Regions from separate parts of the Streptomyces sp. NPDC048411 genome, predicted to be linked through region 2. Evidence: predicted binding sites of a transcription regulator. Region 2 holds the regulator's gene; the other holds the start of a gene.
What was found. Region 2 encodes HrcA, which represses chaperone genes, less so after heat shock. Its sites were predicted from a motif close to TTNGCACTCNGNNNNNCNGAGTGCNAA; they were not measured.

Region 1: the regulator HrcA is predicted to act here: its motif matches at 8,380-8,406, upstream of AB0915_RS11710 (FmdB family zinc ribbon protein).

What each region holds. Positions count from the first base shown of each region.
Region 1 is NZ_JBEZKL010000023.1:63,521-73,445, forward strand. Features, by position in the region: gene glp (gephyrin-like molybdotransferase Glp) at 1-450, opposite strand, end outside; gene galU (UTP--glucose-1-phosphate uridylyltransferase GalU) at 455-1,357, opposite strand; gene AB0915_RS11690 (5-formyltetrahydrofolate cyclo-ligase) at 1,452-2,045, shown strand; gene AB0915_RS11695 (penicillin acylase family protein) at 2,143-4,893, opposite strand; gene AB0915_RS11700 (potassium/proton antiporter) at 5,155-6,642, shown strand; gene AB0915_RS11705 (MFS transporter) at 6,919-8,205, shown strand; gene AB0915_RS11710 (FmdB family zinc ribbon protein) at 8,418-8,762, shown strand; gene AB0915_RS11715 (S-methyl-5'-thioadenosine phosphorylase) at 8,854-9,687, shown strand; gene AB0915_RS11720 (RcpC/CpaB family pilus assembly protein) at 9,837-9,925, shown strand, end outside.
Region 2 is NZ_JBEZKL010000018.1:72,794-82,718, reverse strand. Features, by position in the region: gene AB0915_RS09905 (hypothetical protein) at 1-11, opposite strand, end outside; gene AB0915_RS09900 (16S rRNA (uracil(1498)-N(3))-methyltransferase) at 106-852, opposite strand; gene AB0915_RS09895 (nitronate monooxygenase) at 849-1,922, opposite strand; gene dnaJ (molecular chaperone DnaJ) at 2,066-3,202, opposite strand; gene hrcA (heat-inducible transcriptional repressor HrcA) at 3,203-4,219, opposite strand; gene AB0915_RS09880 (MBL fold metallo-hydrolase) at 4,401-5,123, shown strand; gene AB0915_RS09875 (DUF3097 domain-containing protein) at 5,148-5,966, shown strand; gene hemW (radical SAM family heme chaperone HemW) at 6,143-7,375, opposite strand; gene AB0915_RS09865 (ATP-binding SpoIIE family protein phosphatase) at 7,418-9,343, opposite strand; gene AB0915_RS09860 (AMP-binding protein) at 9,561-9,925, opposite strand, start outside.

The DNA.
Region 1 (9,925 bases), on a different contig from region 2:
GACACGGACCTCGCCGCCCGCGTCCTGCGGGGCGTGACTGTGGGCGCGCATGGTGTTCGCGGGGCCGCCGCCCGTACCGCCGTCGGTCCACTCGACCGGGACGACGGCCTCGGCACCGGCCGGCAGCGGTGCGCCGGTCATGATGCGTACGGCCTCGCCCGGCCCCACGGTCCGGTCGCCGGAGAGCCCGTCGCTGCCCGCCGCGATGTCACCGATGACCGTGAGCACCGCGGGGAACTCCTCGCTGGCGCCCTCGACATCGGCGATCCGGACCGCGTACCCGTCCATCGAGCTGTTGTCGAAAGGCGGCAGGGCGATCCCCACCATGACGTCCTCGACGAGGACACAGCCCTGGGCCTCGGGCAGTTGCAGCTCGATGGGTTCAAGCGGCCGCACGGCGCCGAGGATGTCTTCCAGGTGCTCGTCCACCGACCAGATCGTGCTGCTCAACGTGCTACATCTCCTCGGTGACATACCTGCGGAGCCAGGTCCGGAACTCCGGTCCCAAGTCTTCACGTTCGCACGCGAGTCTGACAATGGCACGCAGATAGTCGCTCCGGTCGCCGGTGTCATAGCGGCGTCCCTTGAAGACGACACCGTGCACCGGGCCGCCGATCTTCTCGTCCGCGGCGAGCAGCTGCAGCGCGTCGGTGAGCTGGATCTCGCCCCCGCGACCCGGCTCGGTTTTGCGCAGTATGTCGAAGACGGCGGGGTCAAGGACGTAGCGCCCGATGATGGCGAGATTGCTGGGCGCATCGGCCGCTTCGGGCTTCTCGACCAGGCCGGTGACCCTGACGACATCGCCCTCGACGGTGGTGTCGACGTCCGCGCAGCCGTACAGATGGATCTGCTCCGGCTCGACCTCCATCAGTGCGACGACGCTGCCGCCCTCGCGCTCCTGGATCTCGACCATGCGGGCGAGCAGCGGGTCCCGCGGATCGATCAGGTCGTCGCCGAGGAGAACGGCGAACGGCTGGTCGCCGACGTGCGGTGCGGCGCACAGCACGGCATGGCCGAGGCCGCGCGGGTCGCCCTGGCGGACGTAGTGCATGGTGGCGAGGTCGCTCGACTCCTGGACCTTCTGGAGCCGGTCGGCGTCTCCCTTCCGGGTGAGCGCCGACTCCAGCTCGTAGTTGCGGTCGAAGTGGTCCTCGAGCGGACGCTTGTTGCGGCCCGTGATCATGAGTACGTCGGAGAGACCGGCCGCCACCGCCTCCTCGACGACGTACTGGATAGCGGGCTTGTCGACCACAGGCAGCATCTCTTTGGGAGTGGCTTTGGTGGCCGGCAGGAAGCGGGTACCGAGTCCCGCGGCCGGAATGACAGCCTTGCTGATCCTGGGGTGCAACTGAGTCATGCGCGCAACCATAACCGGTGAGCGCGGGCGACAGATGAGCCTCCGATTAACTTTGTACTTCTATATGCACATACGAGAGATTTGCAGGTGCGCGTTGAACACCGACATGTCCGGAAAGGCCTCGCTCAGGCGTCAACTACTCGCCTCGCGATCCCTCCTGACCAGCGAAGACGTCGAAAATGCCGCGATGGTTCTGTCCCGGGGCGCAGTCGGTCTCACCGAGCTGGCCGGGGCCCGTACCGTCGCCGCCTATGTCTCGGTCGGGAGTGAACCGGGAACCCGCGCGCTGCTGGACGCGCTGCGCGCGCGGGGCGTCCAGGTACTGCTGCCGGTGCTCCTCCCGGACAACGATCTGGACTGGGCGCCTTACGAAGGTGCCGGCCACCTCCGCCCGGCGGGCCGCGGGCTGCTGGAGCCGGACGGTCCACGGCTCGGACCCGACGCCGTCCTCGACGCGGACGCGGTCCTGCTGCCGGGCCTCGCGGTGGACGGACGCGGGATGCGGCTCGGCCGGGGCGGCGGTTCGTACGACCGGGTGCTGGCCCGGCTCGCGGCCGCGGGGGCGCACCCCGCGCTGATCGTCCTGCTCTATGACAACGAGGTGGTCGCGACGGTTCCCGTGGAACCGCACGACCACCCCGTGGACGCCGTGGTGACGCCGGCCGGAACGCGGCGCTTCACCGAGTGACGGCCTCCCCCGCGATAGGGAGTGGGGGAGGCCGTGAGCCCGGCCGGCACCGCGCCGGGCCCGTCGGCCCGGACCCCGCGGTGCCGGGTCCGCCGCCCTACGACGGCTTGAGCGTCAGCGTGTCCTTCGTCGACTTGGCCACGGCGTTCGTCCCGAAGGACCAGTCGAGCAGATCTCCGTTGGCCCACTTGTCGGTCTGATCGGTGTAGTGCGCGCTGAACGCGTGACCGGACGCACCGGTGAGGTTGATCCAGCGGGACTTGTCCCAGTCCCCCACGTTGACGACCATGCGCATCGACGGGACCCAGATGACCTCGTAGCCGCCCGCCGCGTTCCAGCCGCTGGCGTTGACCGCGGCCTCGCCGCCGCCCAGGTTCCACGGGCCGCGGTTGAGGGCCCGCTGGAGCAGATCGGGGCCTTCGGTACCGAGGGTCTGGTTCTTCAGGGTCAGCTGGTGCAGCCGGCCCCAGCTCCAGGTGGAGATGTCCTTGCCGAGCTTGGCGGTCAGCTCCCAGCGGGCGTCCTTCATGGCGCGGGCGAAGAGCTCGTCACGGTTCTCGGTCGCGTTGTCCCTGCGGTTCTCCGGCGCCTTCCACCAGTCGTTGTTCTCGTCGTCCATGAGGTTGGCGACCACCTGGTACCAGCGGTCGCCGCCGTCCGGCTGCGCCGAGTCCGCGTCGCGCTGACCGCATTCGCGTACCGGCTTGTCCTGCTCGTCGACCGGGCCCGTGCTGTCGGCCGGGAGCACGGTGAGGCATTCACCCTTGACCCGCATCTCCTTGGGCAGCTTGTCGCCGAAGGCCAGCTTCAGGATGTTGCGCCAGACCGCGTTGAAGTACGCGGCGGCCGCCGAGTCGGGCTCCTGGGTGTAGTCCCAGCCCTCCAGGAGCTTCTGCGCCTCGCGCACGCTCGTGTCGGAGACCTTGATCTTCATCAGTTCGGGCACCAGCCGCGCGGCGATCTCGCTGGTGTTGTCCATCTGCATCTTCTGCATGTCTTCGGTCGAGATCTTCTCGCCGCCCTTGATCTTCGACGCGATGAGGTCGTTGATCCGCTGACTGCGGGTGCCGTAGCCCCAGTCCTTGGTGAGCAGGTGGGGGTATGTCTCGTCGATGACGGCCTGGTTGGCGGTGACGATGTAGCCGCGCTTCGGGTTGTACTCGTACGGCAGCCGGTCGAACGGGATCGGGTCCTTCTCCCAGCCGTACTGCGAGGTCCAGCCGGGGCTCGGCATCGTGCCGTCGCCCTTCTTGCGGACCGGGATCTTGCCGGGGGCCTGGTACCCGATGTTGCCCTTGTTGTCCGCGTAGATGAGGTTCTGCGAGGGCACCTCGAAGTGCTTGGCAGCCGCGCGGAAGGTGGTGAAGTCCTTGGCGCGGTTGAGCTCGAAGACTGCGTCCATGGAGTGGCCGGGTTCCAGTGCGGTCCACTTCAGGGCGACCGCGTAACCGTCGGCGCGGTCCGGCGCGGCGTTGGCGACGGGGGCCTTCTGGCCGACCTTCTCCAGCTCGCTGCTGCGGTCGGAGACCAGCGGACCGTTGTTGGTCTCGCGCACGGTGATGTGCCGGCTCGCGCCGCCCGCGACCTTGATGGTCTCCTCACGGGTGACGAACGGCTTCACCTTGCCGTCGTACTGGTAGCCGTCGCCGGAGACCTTCTCCAGGAAGAGGTCGGTGACGTCGGCGCCGAGGTTGGTGAACCCCCAGGCGATGTCCTGGTTGTGACCGATTATCACGCCCGGCATGCCGGAGAAGGTGTACCCGGCGGTGTCGTACTGACAGGTGGGCTTGATCTCCCGGCAGTGCAGCCCCATCTGGTACCAGAGCGAGGGCAGCTGCGGCGCCAGGTGCGGGTCGTTGGCGAGCAGCGGCTTGCCGGTCGTCGTGTATGTGCCGGAGACCACCCAGGAGTTGGAGCCGATGCCGTTGCCGTTCGGGCCGAGCAGCGCGGGGATCCGGTCGAGGGTGTCGGAGAGCGAGGCGAGCTGGGTGTTCACCCCCTCGGTGGCACCCTGCACGGTGTTCGCGCCGATACCGGAGGTCGGCGTCGACTTCGGGTCGAACGTGCCGGTGACCGGCGAGATCGCGCCCTCGCTGACGATCGGGTCGTGCTTGTCGTACGGGTACGCCGGGTACAGGTCCTTGATCTGCTTCTTGCTGAGCCTGCTGGTCATCAGCGAGCGGTCGATCTCGTCCTGCATGTTGCCGCGCAGGTCCCAGGCCATCGCCTTGAGCCAGGCGACCGAGTCGACCGGGGTCCACTTGGTCGGCTTGTAGTCGTTGGTGAGGCCGAGCGCGGCGTACTCGACGGAGATGTCCTTGCCGTCGCGCCCCTTGAGGTAGGCGTTCACGCCGTCCGCGTACGCCTGGAGGTTCTTCTTGGTGTCCGCGGACAGGACGGTGTCGTACTCCTCCTGCGCGACCTTGCGCCAGCCCAGCGTGCGCAGGAAGGCGTCCGTGTCGACCTGCCCGGAGCCGAACATCTCGGAGAGCCGGCCGGCCGTCATATGACGGCGGACGTCCATCTCCCAGAAGCGGTCCTGCGCCTGCACGAAGCCCTGGGCGCGGAACAGGTCGGCGTCGGAGTCCGCGTAGAGCTGCGGGATCCCGTAGCTGTCGCGCCTGACGTCGACATTGCCGGCGAGGCCGTCGATCTTGATGGAGCCGTTCGTCTGCGGGTACGAGGCCCGCACGGTGGTCACGGACCAGAACGCGCCGTAGCCGATACCCGCGACAAGCGCCAGCACCAGGACGATCACGATCAGGCGGGCGCGTCGCCCCTTCTTCTTGCCGGTCTTCCCACCGGCGGAACCGGAAGAGCCGGAAGAGGCGGTTGTGTTGGCGGGCATCGCTGTCCTTCGAGGGGCAGGGTGGTCCTGGGAGTGCAGGAGCAACCATAGGCGCAGCACCGAAGCGGCTCCGACGCGGTATCGGGATGCATCGAATCGAGGAGCGATCAAACGAACGCTCGAAGCCGTCAAGAAAACGTTAAAGATTAGGTAAGGTAACGAAGTACCGGCCGCCGGAAGACGATTCGGCAGGTGTACGCAGGGAAGGAACGGCCACTGACTGTCCACGCGCTCAACGAACTCCTGCTCGTCTGCTCGCTCGTGCTGCTCGTCGCCGTCGCGGCGGTGCGCATCTCGTCCCGCAGCGGGCTCCCCAGCCTGCTCCTGTATCTCGGCATCGGGATCGCCATAGGGCAGGACGGGATCTTCCACGTCAAGTTCAGCAATGCCGAACTGACCCAAATGTTCGGCTATGCGGCCCTTGTCGTGATCCTGGCCGAGGGCGGCCTCGGTACGAAGTGGAAGGAGATCAAGCCGGCGCTGCCCGCCGCCGCGATGCTGTCGACCGTCGGCGTCGCGGTGAGCGTGGGCGTCACCGCGGCAGGGGCGCACTACCTGGTCGGCCTGGACTGGCGGCAGGCGCTGATCATCGGCGCGGTCGTCTCGTCGACGGACGCCGCAGCCGTCTTCTCCGTGCTGCGCAAGGTGCCGCTGCCGGCCCGCGTGACCGGCGTACTGGAGGCCGAGTCCGGCTTCAACGACGCCCCCGTGGTGATCCTGGTAGTGGCCTTCTCGACCAAGGGGCCGATCGACAGCTGGTACGTCCTGGTCGGCGAGATAGCTCTGGAACTCGCGATCGGCGCGGCCGTCGGCATCACCGTCGGCTGGCTCGGCTCGTTCGGACTGCGTCGTGTGGCCCTGCCCGCGTCCGGTCTCTACCCGATCGCGGTGATGGCGATCGCCGTGGCCGCGTACGCGGCGGGCGCCATGGCCCATGGCAGTGGCTTCCTCGCCGTCTATCTGGCCGCGATGATCCTCGGCAACGCCAAGCTGCCGCACTGGCCGGCCACCCGCGGCTTCGCCGACGGACTCGGCTGGCTGGCCCAGATCGGCATGTTCGTCGTGCTCGGTCTGCTTGTCACGCCGCACGATCTGCTCGACGACTTCTGGCCCGCGGTCGTCGTGGGTCTGGTGCTGACCGTGGTGGCGCGCCCGATGGAGGTCTTCATCTCCCTGATCCCGTTCCGGATGTCCTGGCAGGAGAAGGCCCTCATGTCATGGGCGGGGCTGCGCGGCGCCGTACCCATCATCCTGGCGACCATTCCGATGGTGTCCGGGATCGAAGGCTCCACCCGGGTCTTCAACATCGTCTTCGTGCTCGTCGTCGTATACACCCTGATCCAGGGACCGACGCTGCCCTGGTTGGCGAAGGCCCTGAAGATCGCCGAGGACCCGTCCGAGGCCGCCGACCTGGGCATCGAGTCGGCGCCGCTGGAACGGCTGCGCGGTCATCTGCTGTCGGTGGCGATCCCCGCCAGGTCGAAGATGCACGGCGTGGAGGTCTCCGAACTGCGACTGCCCGCCGGCGCCGCAGTCACCCTGGTCGTACGGGAAGGCAAGAGCTTCGTCCCCGCGCCGTCGACGGTGCTGCGGCACGGGGACGAACTGCTGGTCGTCGCGACCGATCCGGTACGCGACGCGGCGGAGTCGCGGCTGCGCGCAGTCGGCGAGGGCGGCAAGCTGGCCAGTTGGCTGGGGACCGACGGGCGCAGCAGAGGGACCGGCAGCGGCGCGAGGGCCCATCACTGACCACCCGAGGCGCACGACCAGGAGTCTGCGCACCATCGCAGGCAGGCAGGCTCCTGCCTGTAGCATGAAGGAAACCTGATCGACCAACTCTGCCTGACGCAGAGCTGGCGCGACCGTATGGCGGTCGTGGCGTCCTCCGCCTCTGCAGCGAGCGCCCGGCATCTACCGCAGTTCCGCGCGAAGAGGACAGCTCTCGGCAGCCCCCGTACGGGACCGGCACCCACAAGGTGCGGACCGGCGGGGGCACCGCTACCAGGCGGCAGAAAGGCATGGACCGTGGCGTCCACGGTCTCCGACCGCCCCGGTTACGGGCAACTGTTGCGCACCCCCGGTGCGTGGACCTTCTTCCTTCCGGGCTTCGCCGCACGGCAGCCCTTCGCGATGCTGACCATCGGCATCGTCCTGCTGGTGCAGCACACCACCGGTTCGTACGGCAGCGCGGGTGCCGTCGCCGCTGTCACCGGCGTCTCCATGGCGCTGTTCGCACCCCAGAGCGGCAGGCTCGCCGACCGCATCGGCCAGCGCGCCGTACTGATCCCGGGCGTCCTCGTGCACGCCGCGTCCGTATCGGCACTGACCGCACTCGCCCTGGCGGACGCGCCGCTGTGGCTGCTGTTCCTGGCCGCCGTGCCGACGGGTGCATCCGTCCCCCAGATCGGGCCCATGGTGCGGGCCCGCTGGGCCGCCCTGCTGGGCGCGGCACCGGGCCGGAAGGCCTCGCCGCTGATGCCGACCGCCGCCGCCTTCGAGTCGGTGACGGACGAGTTCACCTTCGTCATCGGGCCGGTCCTCGCCACCGCGCTGTGCACTGGTGTGCACCCGGCGGCCGGGCTGATCGCGGAAGCCGCGCTGACGCTGGTGGGCGGGCTGTTCTTCGCGGCGCAGCACCGCACCCAGCCCGCGGTCCGCGCCGCCGCGGCCGGCGCCTCCGAACAACGCGTCTCCGCTCTGTCCGTGCCGGGCGTACGGGTGCTCGCGGTGGCCTTCCTCGGGATCGGCGCGGTGTTCGGCGGCATGCAGGTCTCGCTGACCGCGTTCACCGAGGAGATCGGCCGGCCCGGCGCGAACGGCCTGCTGTACGGGATCTTCGCGGCCGGCAACATGCTGGCCGGGATCGCCTGCGGCGCCATCGCCTGGAAGAGCGGACCGCGGCGCAGGCTGATCGCCGGGTACGCGGCGCTGACCCTGACTGCTTCGGGGCTGTGGGCGGTGCACTCCGTGCCGCTGCTGGCCGGGCTCGGGCTGCTCGTCGGGCTCTCCATCGCACCCGCGCTGATCAGCGGATACACGCTGGTCGAGACGCTGGTTCCGGCGTCCTCGCGGACCGAGGCGTTCACCTGGCTGACGGGCTCGATCGCGCTCGGCCAGGCGGCTGCGGTGACGGTCGCCGGACGGCTCGCGGACGCCCACGGCGCGAGCACCGGCTTCGTGGTGCCGCTGGTGGGGACCGCGCTGGCACTCGTGACCCTGGTGACGCTGCGTTCGCGGCTGACACCGGCCCGCGCGACCATCATGGCTGCACGTGGCTCGGTTCACCGCGACCCTGTCGCGGCCGGAAAGTGACGATTCATGCGCTCGCTCAGCGGAATACGTGAGTGTGATTCCTGCGCTACATATGTGGCAGCTTTTCGCTCAGGCCAGCGGCCCTCGCGACGGCCAAGCCTTGACCGCTGCCCTTCAGGCAGGTGACAGACGTTACTGCAAACAGCGGCCCGTAGCAGCTACCATTGAGGATCGTTAGCACTCATCGAGTGAGAGTGCCAGGAGGAAGACAAGTGCCGACCTATCAGTACCAGTGCACCGAATGTGGCGAGGGCCTCGAGGCGGTGCAGAAGTTTACCGATGACGCTCTGACCGTGTGCCCGAACTGCGAAGGACGCCTGAAGAAGGTGTTCTCGGCCGTCGGCATTGTCTTCAAGGGTTCCGGTTTCTACCGGAACGACAGCCGCGGATCGTCGTCGAGCAGCACGCCGTCGTCTTCGTCCGCGAAGGCATCCGGTTCCGCTTCGTCTTCTTCGACGGGGTCGGACTCGAAGTCGTCCGCGTCGTCGTCCACCGCTTCCTCCTCTTCCTCGTCGTCGTCCTCCGCGTCGTCGTCGAGCGGTACGTCGGCCGCCTGAGCCGAGGTACGCAGCTTCACACTTCATCCGAGGGCCCTGCCGATCCGATCGGCGGGGCCCCGGGCATTTACGGCCCCGCTAGTGTGATCGCATGGTGAACGCAGAGATCGGTGTCATCGGCGGCTCGGGCTTGTACTCCTTCCTGGAGGACGTCACCGAGGTTCGCGTGGACACCCCGTACGGACAGCCGAGTGATTCCCTCTTCCTCGGCGAGATCGGCGGCCGCCGGGTCGCCTTCCTCCCCCGCCACGGACGCGGCCACCATGTGCCGCCGCACCGCATCAACTACCGCGCCAACCTGTGGGCGCTGCGGTCCGTCGGCGTACGTCAGGTGCTCGGCCCGTGCGCGGTCGGTGGGCTGCGCCCGGAGTACGGACCGGGAACGCTGCTCGTACCGGACCAGATGGTGGACCGCACCAAGGCCCGTACGCAGACGTATTACGACGGAGAGACCCGGGCGGACGGTGTGGCGCCGAACGTGGTGCACCTGGGCTTCGCCGACCCGTACTGCCCCGAGGGGCGCAAGGTCGCGCTGGCGTCGGCCCGCGGCAGGGGTTGGGAGCCGGTGGACGGCGGCACGCTCGTCGTCGTCGAGGGGCCGCGCTTCTCGACCCGGGCCGAATCGCGCTGGCACGCGGCGATGGGCTGGTCCGTGGTCGGGATGACCGGGCACCCGGAGGCCGTGCTCGCCCGCGAACTGGGGCTCTGCTACACGACGATGACGCTGGTGACGGACCTGGACGCGGGTGCCGAGGCAGGCGAGGGCGTCTCCCACGAGGAGGTGCTGAAGGTGTTCGCCGCCAACGTGGACCGGCTGCGGGCGGTGCTCTTCGACGCGGTGACCGCGCTGCCCGCCGAGGGGGATCGTCACTGTCCCTGTGCGAAGGCGCTGGACGGGATCGAGACGGGGCTCGAACTGCCTTAGGCGGGTGCCCCGGTGGCGGGCGGGTGACGGAGTTGTCCACATCGTGGGGGCTGTCCACAGGGCTCAGCGGGAATCTCGCGGAAGGCGGAGGGTGAGGGGCGTCGGCGTTCGTCCGGACTCCGCGCTCCTCACGACTGGTGGTGTTGGCCATGTTCCCGCCCGCTTCTGCGACCTCTTCCTCGTCTCATGTACGCCCGTCCGTCCCGGGGCCGCCGGTGTCAGCGCCCGCGCCTTGCGG
Region 2 (9,925 bases):
CATGGACTCAATGCCCTCAATGTCCCCATACGTGGCAGGGTCCCACCACTTCCCCGCGGTGCGGTAGACCTCTTGCAGCCACACCGGACGTGTTGTATACGGCGGTTACGCCCAACGGCCGGTGCGCCCCAGCAGCAGTGCCGTCGCCGCGGTGCCCGCCGTCGAGGTGCGCAGGACGCTCCGGCCGAGCCGGCAGGTCCGGGCACCCGCCTCGGCGAAGGCCGCTAGTTCCTCGGGCGCCACACCGCCCTCGGGGCCCACGACCAGGACGATCTCGCCCCCTGCGGGCAGTCCGACGGTGGCCAGCGGCTCGCTGTCGTACCCCCGGTCCTCGTGCAGGACGGCCGCGAAGTCGGCTGTGGCCAGAAGTGCGGCAACCTGTTTGGTCGTCAGTGCGTCCGTCACCTCCGGGAATCGCACCCGGCGCGATTGCTTGCCCGCCTCGCGAGCCGTGTTGCGCCACTTCGCGAGGGCCTTGAGACCGCGGTCGCCCTTCCACTGGGTGATGCAGCGCGAAGCCTGCCACGGCACGATCGCGTCGACGCCCGTCTCCGTCATCGTCTCGACGGCGACCTCGCCGCGGTCACCCTTGGGGAGCGCCTGGACCACGGTGATGCGGGGTGTGGGACGGGGCTCCTCGTGGACCGTGCAGAGGTCCGTCACCACCAGCCGGTCCTTGCCCTCGGCGGCCCGCACGACCCCTTCCGTCCACCGGCCGTGTCCGTCCGTCAGGACGACGTCCTCACCGGCCCGCAGCCGCTTGACCGAAACGGCGTGCCGCCCCTCAGGACCGTCCAGGACGAACTCGGGCCCGGCGGGGACCTGTTCGACGACGAAGACCGGTGCGGTCACTGCGTGCTCCTTGTGCTCGGTGCCGCGTGCGCGGCGTCCAGTTCTTCGGCGAGCAGCTCGACCAGCCGGCCGGCCGGCAACTCGCGTGCCATGCGGTGGCCCTGGCCCGCCCACAGGGCCATGCCCTGCGCATCCCCGGCCCTGGCCGCGGCCTTGCGCAGCCCGCTGGTGACATGGTGCACCTGCGGGTAGGCGGCGGGGGCGTACGGACCGTGCTCGCGCACGAAGCGGTTGACGAGGCCGCGGGCGGGGCGTCCGGAGAACGCCCGGGTCAGGGCCGTCCGTACGAACAGCGGGTTGGTCAGCGCCTGCTTGTGCAGCAGATGGGCGCCGGACTCGGGACAGACCAGGAATGCCGTGCCGAGCTGCGCCGCCTCCGCGCCCGCCGCGACGACCGCCGCGATCTGGGAGCCGCGCATGATGCCGCCGGACGCGATGAGCGGCAGCTGGACGGTCTCACGGACCTGGGCCACCAGGGAGAGCAGCCCGATGCCGGTGTCGTCGGTCTGCGGGTCGTCGCGGTGGGTGGACCGATGGCCGCCCGCCTCGACGCCCTGGACACAGATCGCGTCGGCGCCCGCCCACTGGGCGGCCTGGGCCTCCTCGGGCGAGGTGACCGTTACGACGGTGTACGTACCGACTCCGGCGAGCGCGTCGAGGGCGTCGCGGGTGGGGCAGCCGAACGTGAAGGAGACCACCGGAACGGGGTCCTCCAGGAGAATCGCGAGTTTGGCCTCGTAGCCATCGTCACCACTGGAGTCCGGGTCACCGAGCGGGGTCTCGTACCAGGCGGCCTCACCGGCGAGCTGGTGCCGGTACACCTCGACGGCGCTCGGGTCGGCGAGGTTCGGCTGCGGCATGAAGAGGTTGACGCCGAACGGCTGACCGGTCATTCCGCGCAGCTGTTTGATCTCGTTGTACATGCCGTCCGCTGTCTTGTACCCGGCGGCCAGGAAGCCGAGCCCACCGGCTTCGGCAACGGCCGACACGAGCTGCGGACAGGACACACCGCCCGCCATGGGGGCCTGCACGATCGGATACCGGCAGAGATCGGTCAACGCAGATGACATGACCGCATCGTGTCACGTTCGGTGCACCCTGCCGAATCAGCCACGGCATGGCCGGAGCGGTATACGCGGAACGCCGTAGCGCCCGCCGGTCCGGGGACGGGCGGGCGCTACGGCGCAAGGGAACAGCGGGGTACGGACGGTCCTCAGCGGCCGTTGAACGCATCCTTCAGGCGGGAGAAGAGTCCCTGTTGCCCTGGCTGGAACTGACCGGTGGGCCGCTCCTCGCCACGCAGCTTCGCGAGCTCCCGCAGCAGTCGCTCCTGCTCCGGGTCCAGCTTCGACGGGGTCGTCACCTCGACGTGCACGATCAGGTCGCCGCGCCCGCCGCCCCGCAGATGCGTGATGCCGCGGCCATGCAGCGGGACCGACTGGCCGGACTGGGTGCCCGGCCGGATGTCGACCTCCTCCAGGCCGTCGAGCGTCTCCAGCGGCACCTTCGTGCCGAGCGCGCCCGCCGTCATGGGGATGGTGACCGTGCAGTGCATGTCGTCGCCGCGGCGCTGGAACACCGGGTGCGGCAGCTCATGGATCTCGACGTACAGGTCGCCGGCCGGGCCGCCGCCGGGGCCGACCTCGCCCTCGCCCGCGAGCTGGATGCGGGTGCCGTTGTCGACACCGGCGGGGATCTTCACGGTGAGCGTGCGCCGCGAACGGATGCGGCCGTCACCGGCACACTCCGGGCACGGGGTCGGCACGACCGTACCGAAGCCCTGGCACTGCGGGCAGGGCCGTGAGGTCATGACCTGACCGAGGAACGACCGGGTGACCTGGGAGACCTCGCCGCGGCCGCGGCACATGTCACAGGTCTGGGCGGAGGTGCCGGGTGCGGCGCCCTCGCCACTGCAGGTCGTACAGACGACGGCCGTGTCGACCTGGATGTCCTTGGTGGTACCGAACGCCGCTTCGGCGAGATCGATCTCCAGCCGGATCATCGCGTCCTGGCCGCGCCGGGTGCGCGACCGCGGTCCGCGCTGCGACGCCGTGCCGAAGAACGCGTCCATGATGTCGGAGAAGTTGCCGAAGCCACCCTGTCCGAATCCGCCCGCGCCACCGCCGCCGGAGGCGGACAGCGGGTCGCCGCCGAGGTCGTAGACCTGCTTCTTCTGCGGGTCCGACAACACCTCGTAGGCGGCGTTGATCTCCTTGAACCGCTCCTGGGTCTTCGGATCGGGGTTGACGTCCGGATGCAGCTCGCGTGCGAGCCGCCGGAAGGCCTTCTTGATCTCGTCCTGAGAGGAGTCGCGGCGCACGCCGAGAACGGCGTAGTAGTCGGTGGCCACTTACGACTCCGCCAGGATCTGTCCGACGTAACGTGCCACTGCGCGTACCGCTCCCATCGTTCCGGGGTAGTCCATGCGGGTCGGTCCGACCACGCCGAGTTTGGCGACTGCCTCGTCGCCCGAACCGTAGCCGACCGCGACGACGGACGTGGAGTTGAGCCCCTCGTGGGCGTTCTCGTGCCCGATACGTACGGTCATGCCCGAGTCCTTGGCCTCGCCGAGCAGCTTCAGCAGCACGACCTGCTCCTCCAGCGCCTCCAGCACCGGCCGGATCATCAGAGGGAAGTCGTGCCCGAAGCGGGTGAGGTTGGAGGTGCCGCCGATCATCAGCCGCTCCTCCGTCTCCTCGACAAGGGTTTCGAGCAGGGTGGAGAGCACGGTGGACACGGTTCCCCGGTCCTCGCTCTCGAAGGATTCCGGCAGGTCCTGCACCAGTTGCGGGACGTCCGAGAACCGGCGCCCCACGACCCGGCTGTTGAGCCGGGCCCGCAGATCGGCAAGAGAGGTCTCACCGAACGGCGCGGGACAGTCGATCATGCGCTGTTCGACTCGGCCGGTGTCCGTGATCAGCACGAGCATCAGCCGGGCGGGCGCCAGCGACAGCAGTTCCACATGCCGAACCGTGGACCGGGTCAGTGAGGGGTACTGCACGACGGCGACCTGCCGGGTCAACTGCGCGAGCAGCCGTACGGTGCGGCCCACGACATCGTCGAGGTCGACCGCGCCGTCGAGGAAGTTCTGGATGGCCCTGCGCTCCGGCGACGACAGGGGCTTGACCCCCGCGAGCTTGTCGACGAAGAGCCGGTAGCCCTTGTCCGTCGGGATGCGACCCGCGCTGGTGTGGGGCTGGGCGATGAAACCCTCGTCCTCGAGCACAGCCATGTCGTTACGGACGGTGGCCGGGGAGACCCCCAGCTTGTGCCGCTCGGTGAGCGCCTTGGAGCCGACCGGCTCCTCGGTGCCGACATAGTCCTGGACGATGGCGCGCAGCACCTCGAGTCTGCGTTCGCTGAGCATGGCGCACACCTCCAGCTGTGTTTCCTCGGCGGTTCTGGTGGATCTCCGGTGATTCCTGGCACTCGATGCGTACGAGTGCCAGCGACCCCCGCCAGTGTACGGCGGTCGGGTGGGGCCCTAGCAAGGGCGACCGGCCACGCCACCCCGAGACTGCGCAGGTCGTTGCCGATAGCGTCTCCGCATGGACGCGTCTTGGGAAGAGTTCGGCTGGGAGCGACTGGGCAACGGTGTGGGCCGCCGGAGGCTCCCCGGGTGGGATGCCACGGTCGCACTGGTGGTCGGAGCGGAGGCAGCCCTGCTCTTCGACACGGGATCGACGCTGCGCGAAGGTGTGGAGATACGGACCCAGGTGCAGGCCATGACCGGCCGGAGGGTGACGCATATCGCACTCAGCCACCCTCATTTCGACCATGTGCTCGGCACCGCGGCATTCGCCGGGGCGGAGGTGTACGGCGCGATCGGTACGGCCGCTCTCCTCACCAACGGTGCGGACGAGCTGTACGCCGACGCGGTACGCCACGGGGTGTCCGAGGAGGACGCGGCGCAGGCGGCGGACGTCCTGGTGGCGCCGCATCACCAGGTGTGCGGCGAATGGACGCTCGACCTGGGCGGCGGCCGTCAGGTACTGCTGGCGAACGTGGGCCCTGCCCACAGCGGCCACGACCTCGTCGCCCTCGTGCCCGACTCCCCGGCCGTGGTCCTCTGCGGCGACCTGGTCGAGGAATCGGGCGAACCGCAGGCGGGCCCGGACGCGATCCCGTCGCGCTGGCCGGCCGCGCTGGACCGGCTGCTGGCACTGGGCGGCGAGGACGCGGTGTATGTGCCGGGGCACGGGGCCGTCGTGGACGCGGCGTTCGTACGGGCCCAACGTGACCGGCTGTCCGCCGCCTTCGGCGTGTCGTGACCGGTTTCCTCCTATCGTCGTCCGATGCGCAGCTACCACCCGGACCTGACCCCGCCCTGGAAGAAGTCCGCCCCCGTGCCCGAGGTCCCCGCCGAGCCCGATCTGGTCGTGGAGGAGGTCTCCACCGGCTTCTGCGGTGCGGTGATCCGCTGCGAGAAGACGGCGCAGGGCCCGACGGTGACTCTGGAGGACCGTTTCGGCAAGCACCGGGTGTTCCCGATGGAAGCGCGCGGCTTCCTCCTGGAGGGCCGCGTCATCACTCTCGTACGCCCCTCGGCGACCGGCCCGGCCCGTCCCGCCCGCACGGCCTCCGGTTCCGTGGCGGTCCCCGGGGCGCGGGCCCGGGTGGCGCGGGCGGGCCGGATCTACGTGGAGGGCCGGCACGACGCGGAGTTGGTCGAACGGGTCTGGGGTGACGACCTGCGCATCGAGGGTGTGGTGGTGGAGTACCTGGAAGGCATCGACGACCTCCCGTCCATCGTCCGCTCGTTCGCCCCCGGCCCGGATGCGCGACTGGGCGTCCTGGTCGACCACTTGGTCCCCGGCTCCAAGGAGTCGAGAATCGCGGCCGAGGTCACCGACGCGAACGTGCTGGTGGTGGGCCACCCGTACATCGACATCTGGGAGGCGGTGAAGCCGGCGTCGGTGGGCATCGGCTCCTGGCCGATGGTGCCCCGCGGCCTGGACTGGAAGACGGGCGTGTGCCGGTCACTGGGCTGGCCGGAGAACACGGGCGCGGCGTGGCAGCGCATCCTGTCGACGGTCCGCTCGTACAAGGATCTGGAGCCGGCACTGCTGGGCTCGGTTGAACACCTGATCGACTTCGTGACAGCTCCGGCGTAGCGCCCCTCCCGGCAAGCCTTGCCTGTCACGGCACAGGTTCGCCGTTCAGCCTGTCCAGCGACCGAGGTCCGGGGGCCCGGGGTTCCAGGGGCCCGAAGATGGAGCCTCCGGTTCCGGGAAAGGGGGCGGGCGGGGGTACAGGCCCGCCGCCGGCTCACCCAGTACCCCCGCGCCTGTCAGTCCACCAGGTCCCTGACCACCGCATCCGCGAGCAACCGCCCGCGCAGAGTCAGCACCGCCCGCCCCGCCGCATAAGGCGCCGCCTCCAGCAGCCCGTCCTCCACCGCGCGCCCCGCCGCTGCCAGTCCGGTGGGCGCCAGCAGCGACAGCGGACATCCGTCGACCAGCCGCAGCTCCAGCAGAATCCGCTCGACCCGCCGGTCCTCCGCCGACAGGATCTCCCGTCCCGCGCCCGGTGACCGTCCCTCCGCGAGCGCCTGCGCGTACGCGCCGGGATGCTTCACGTTCCACCAGCGCACCCCGCCCACATGGCTGTGCGCCCCCGGCCCGGCCCCCCACCAGTCGGCGCCCCGCCAGTACAGCTCGTTGTGCAGGCACCGCCCGTCCACCGTCCGGGCCCAGTTCGACACCTCGTACCAGGAGAAGCCCGCCGCGGCCATGGCCTCGTCGGCGATCAGATACCGGTCGGCGTGGACGTCGTCGTCCGTCATCGGAACCTCGCCGCGCCGGATCCGCCGCGCCAGCTGCGTGCCCTCCTCGACGATCAGCGCGTACGCGGACACATGGTCCGGCCCCGCTCCGATCGCCGCGTCCAGCGAGGCCCGCCAGTCGTCGTCGGACTCCCCGGGCGTGCCGTAGATCAGGTCGAGATTGACGTGCTCGAAGCCCGCCTCCCGGGCCTCGGCGACACACGCCTCGGGCCGCCCCGGCGTATGCGTACGGTCGAGGATCTTCAACACGTGCTGCCGGGCGCTCTGCATCCCGAACGAGATCCGGTTGAAGCCGCCTTCCCGCAGCTCCGCCAGATACGCCGGGTCGACCGACTCCGGATTGGCCTCGGTGGTGATCTCGGCGTCGTCGGCGAGCCCGAACTCGTCACGGATCGCCGCCAGCATCCGGACGAGATCCCCGGCGGGCAGCAGCGTGGGCGTACCGCCGCCGACGAACACCGTACGGACCGGTCGCGGGTCCTCGCCGAGCACCTTGCGGGCCTGGCGGACCTCGCCGATCAGATGGGCGGCGTAGTTGTCCCGGGAGGCCAGCGCACCGCCCGACCCCCGCAGCTCGGTCGCCGTGTACGTGTTGAAGTCGCAGTACCCGCAGCGCGTGGCGCAGTACGGCACATGCAGGTAGAAGCCGAGCTGCCGGTCGGCGGCGCCTTCCAGGGCATGGCGGGGCAGCGCCCCGTCGTCGGGCACGGGCTCACCATCGGGCAGTACGGAAGGCATACCGTCCATTGTCACTCGTCGCCGGTCTTTCCCTGCCCGCGCTCACCGGGCCTGCAGGACCACCAGCGCCAGATCGTCGTCCGGCGGGCGCTCGGCGAACTCGTGAACAGCGCGTTTGATCCGGTCCGCGATCCCCTCCGCGGTCAGCCCGGCGCACCCGGCCAGTGCCCGGGCGAGACCGTCCCCGTCATCGAACATCGCCGGCCCGGAGCGCCGCTCCGTGACCCCGTCCGTGACGCAGAGCAGGCTGTCCCCCGGCGCCAGGTCGAAGCTCTGGCTCTCGTACGCGACGTCCTCGACGACCCCGAGCAGCACCTGCGACTCGGCGGCGGCCCGCACGGTGCCGTCCGGCCGCAGCAGCAGCGGCAGCGGATGGCCCGCGCTGGCGAGCGTGCAGCGCACTCCGCCACCGGGCAGCGGCACCATCTCCCCGTACAGCAGGGAGAGGAACCGGGGCTGCCCGCCGTCCGGCAGCTGCGGACCGTCCTCCCGCAGATGCTGGCCGCCCTCCGCCAGGTGCTGCCCGCCCGCGGCCGCGACCATGAGCGCGGCGGCCTCGGCGGTCTCCATCGCGTCGTCGAGGAGCAGCCGGTTGAGCCGGTCCAGCACCTCGCCGACGCGGAACCCCTCCCGGGCCAGCAGCCGCAGCCAGGGCCGGGCGAGACCGGTGACGACTGCGGCCTCGGGGCCGCTGCCCTGCACATCGCCGAGGACGAAGCACCAGCGGTCGCCGGGGCACGGGAAAATGTCGTAGAAGTCACCTCCGACGACACCGTCGTCGGAGGGCTCGTACACCAGCGAGCTGGTGACACCGGGTATCTCCGCGACCTTGCTGGGCAGCAGACCGCGCTGCAGGACGCGGCTGATGGTGGCCTGCCGGGTGTACGCGCGAGCGGCACCGACGGCGAGGCCGACGCGGCGTACGAAATCCTCGACCAGAGCGGCCACTTCGTGCGGCACCCGGGCGGCGCCCTCCCGGCCGAGCAGAACGGCGCCGAGCGTGCGGTCCCCCGACGTCATCCGAAACCCCAGGGCTGTCCCCTCGCCCTCCCCCTCGCTCAGGGGCCACGGAACCGGAACCGGCCCGGTGCCGGCCTCGTCGGACAGCAGGAGCGGCTCCTCCTCCAGGACCGTGCGCAGCTGCTCCGTGCTGTCCTCGTCGGCGTGCCAGACCCGCACCAGCCGTGGCGCGGCCGAGGGCCCGCCGCCTTCGCCCTGCAGCCAGATCGCGCACCAGTCGCCGAGCCGGGGAACCAGCAGCTGCCCGGCGAGCGCCGCCACGATGTCCTCGTCGAGCTGCCCCGCGAGCAGATCCGATGCCTCGGCGAGGAACGAGAGCGCCCCGCGCCCGGCCCAGTCCGCGTCGTCGCGGACGGCGCGGCGGGCGCTGGGGGCGAGCAGCTCGGCGGCGTGCAGTTCGGGCTCGGCTGCCGGATCGGGCGCGTCGGTCCAGTCGTCGACGGGCAGTCGGGCCCAGACGGTCTTCAGGCCGGTGCGGTACGTGATGCCCCAGCGCTCGGCGAGCGTGGCCACGACCTGCAGTCCACGCCCGCACTCGGCCGGTCCGTCCCGGTCCGCGGCCGATAACGGGCCGGGGCGTTCGCTGCGCACGGAACGGGCGGGGTGATGATCGGCGACCTCCAGCACCAGGGCGGCGGCCTCGTCCCCGGCCGCCTCCTCCAGCCGGAAGAGCAGCTCGACGGTGGTCCCGGCGTGCACGACGGCATTGGTGACGAGCTCATCGACGACAACCACCGCGTCGTCCGCCAACCGGTCGCTGAACCCCACGGCCGTGGGCAGCCCCAGTCCGGTCCACTCGGCCAGCGCGGCCCGGACAAACCGGCGGGCGGCGGCCGGCGCGAGGAGATTCCCGGGCAGACTCGTCCGGGCGACCGGCTGCGCTTCCGCTTGGCCGACGTACGTACCGGGACGCTGAACGGTGTCCCGCTGCAAGGGAATGGGCCCCATGGCGCAGCTCCTGACGTGTTCTCGCACGGCCTGTCTCTTGCCGTGTGCCGCTGACGACACGGACAGAGTGACAGACCGGCCCTGTTCATAAGCGCCGAGTTACCGAAGTGAACAGAGAAGGACGCCGGACCGTTTGTCAGAACCGGCGACGCGAAACGACGGTGCGGACGGGGCAGCTCACCCCGTCCGCACCGCGCGCGCTTCGTGACGCCTCGCGTTATGCCTCGCGGGCCCCCACGTACATCTCGTCGATGAGGTTCTTGTACTCGCGCTCGACGACCGGCCGCTTGAGCTTGAGGCTCGGCGTGAGCTCGCCGTGCTCGACGTCGAGGTCGCGCGGCAGCAGCCGGAACTGCTTGATGGTCTGCCAGCGCTGCAGCCTCTCGTTGAGCCGCTTCACATAACCGTCGATGAGCTCCACGGTCTGCGGGGACGCGACCACGTCGGCGTACGGCTTGCCCGCCAGGCCGTTCTCGGCGGCCCAGCCGAGGACGCTCGGCTCGTCGAGGGCGATCAGAGCGGTGCAGTAGTTACGGTCCGCGCCGTGCACCAGGATGTTGGAGACGAACGGGCACACCGCCT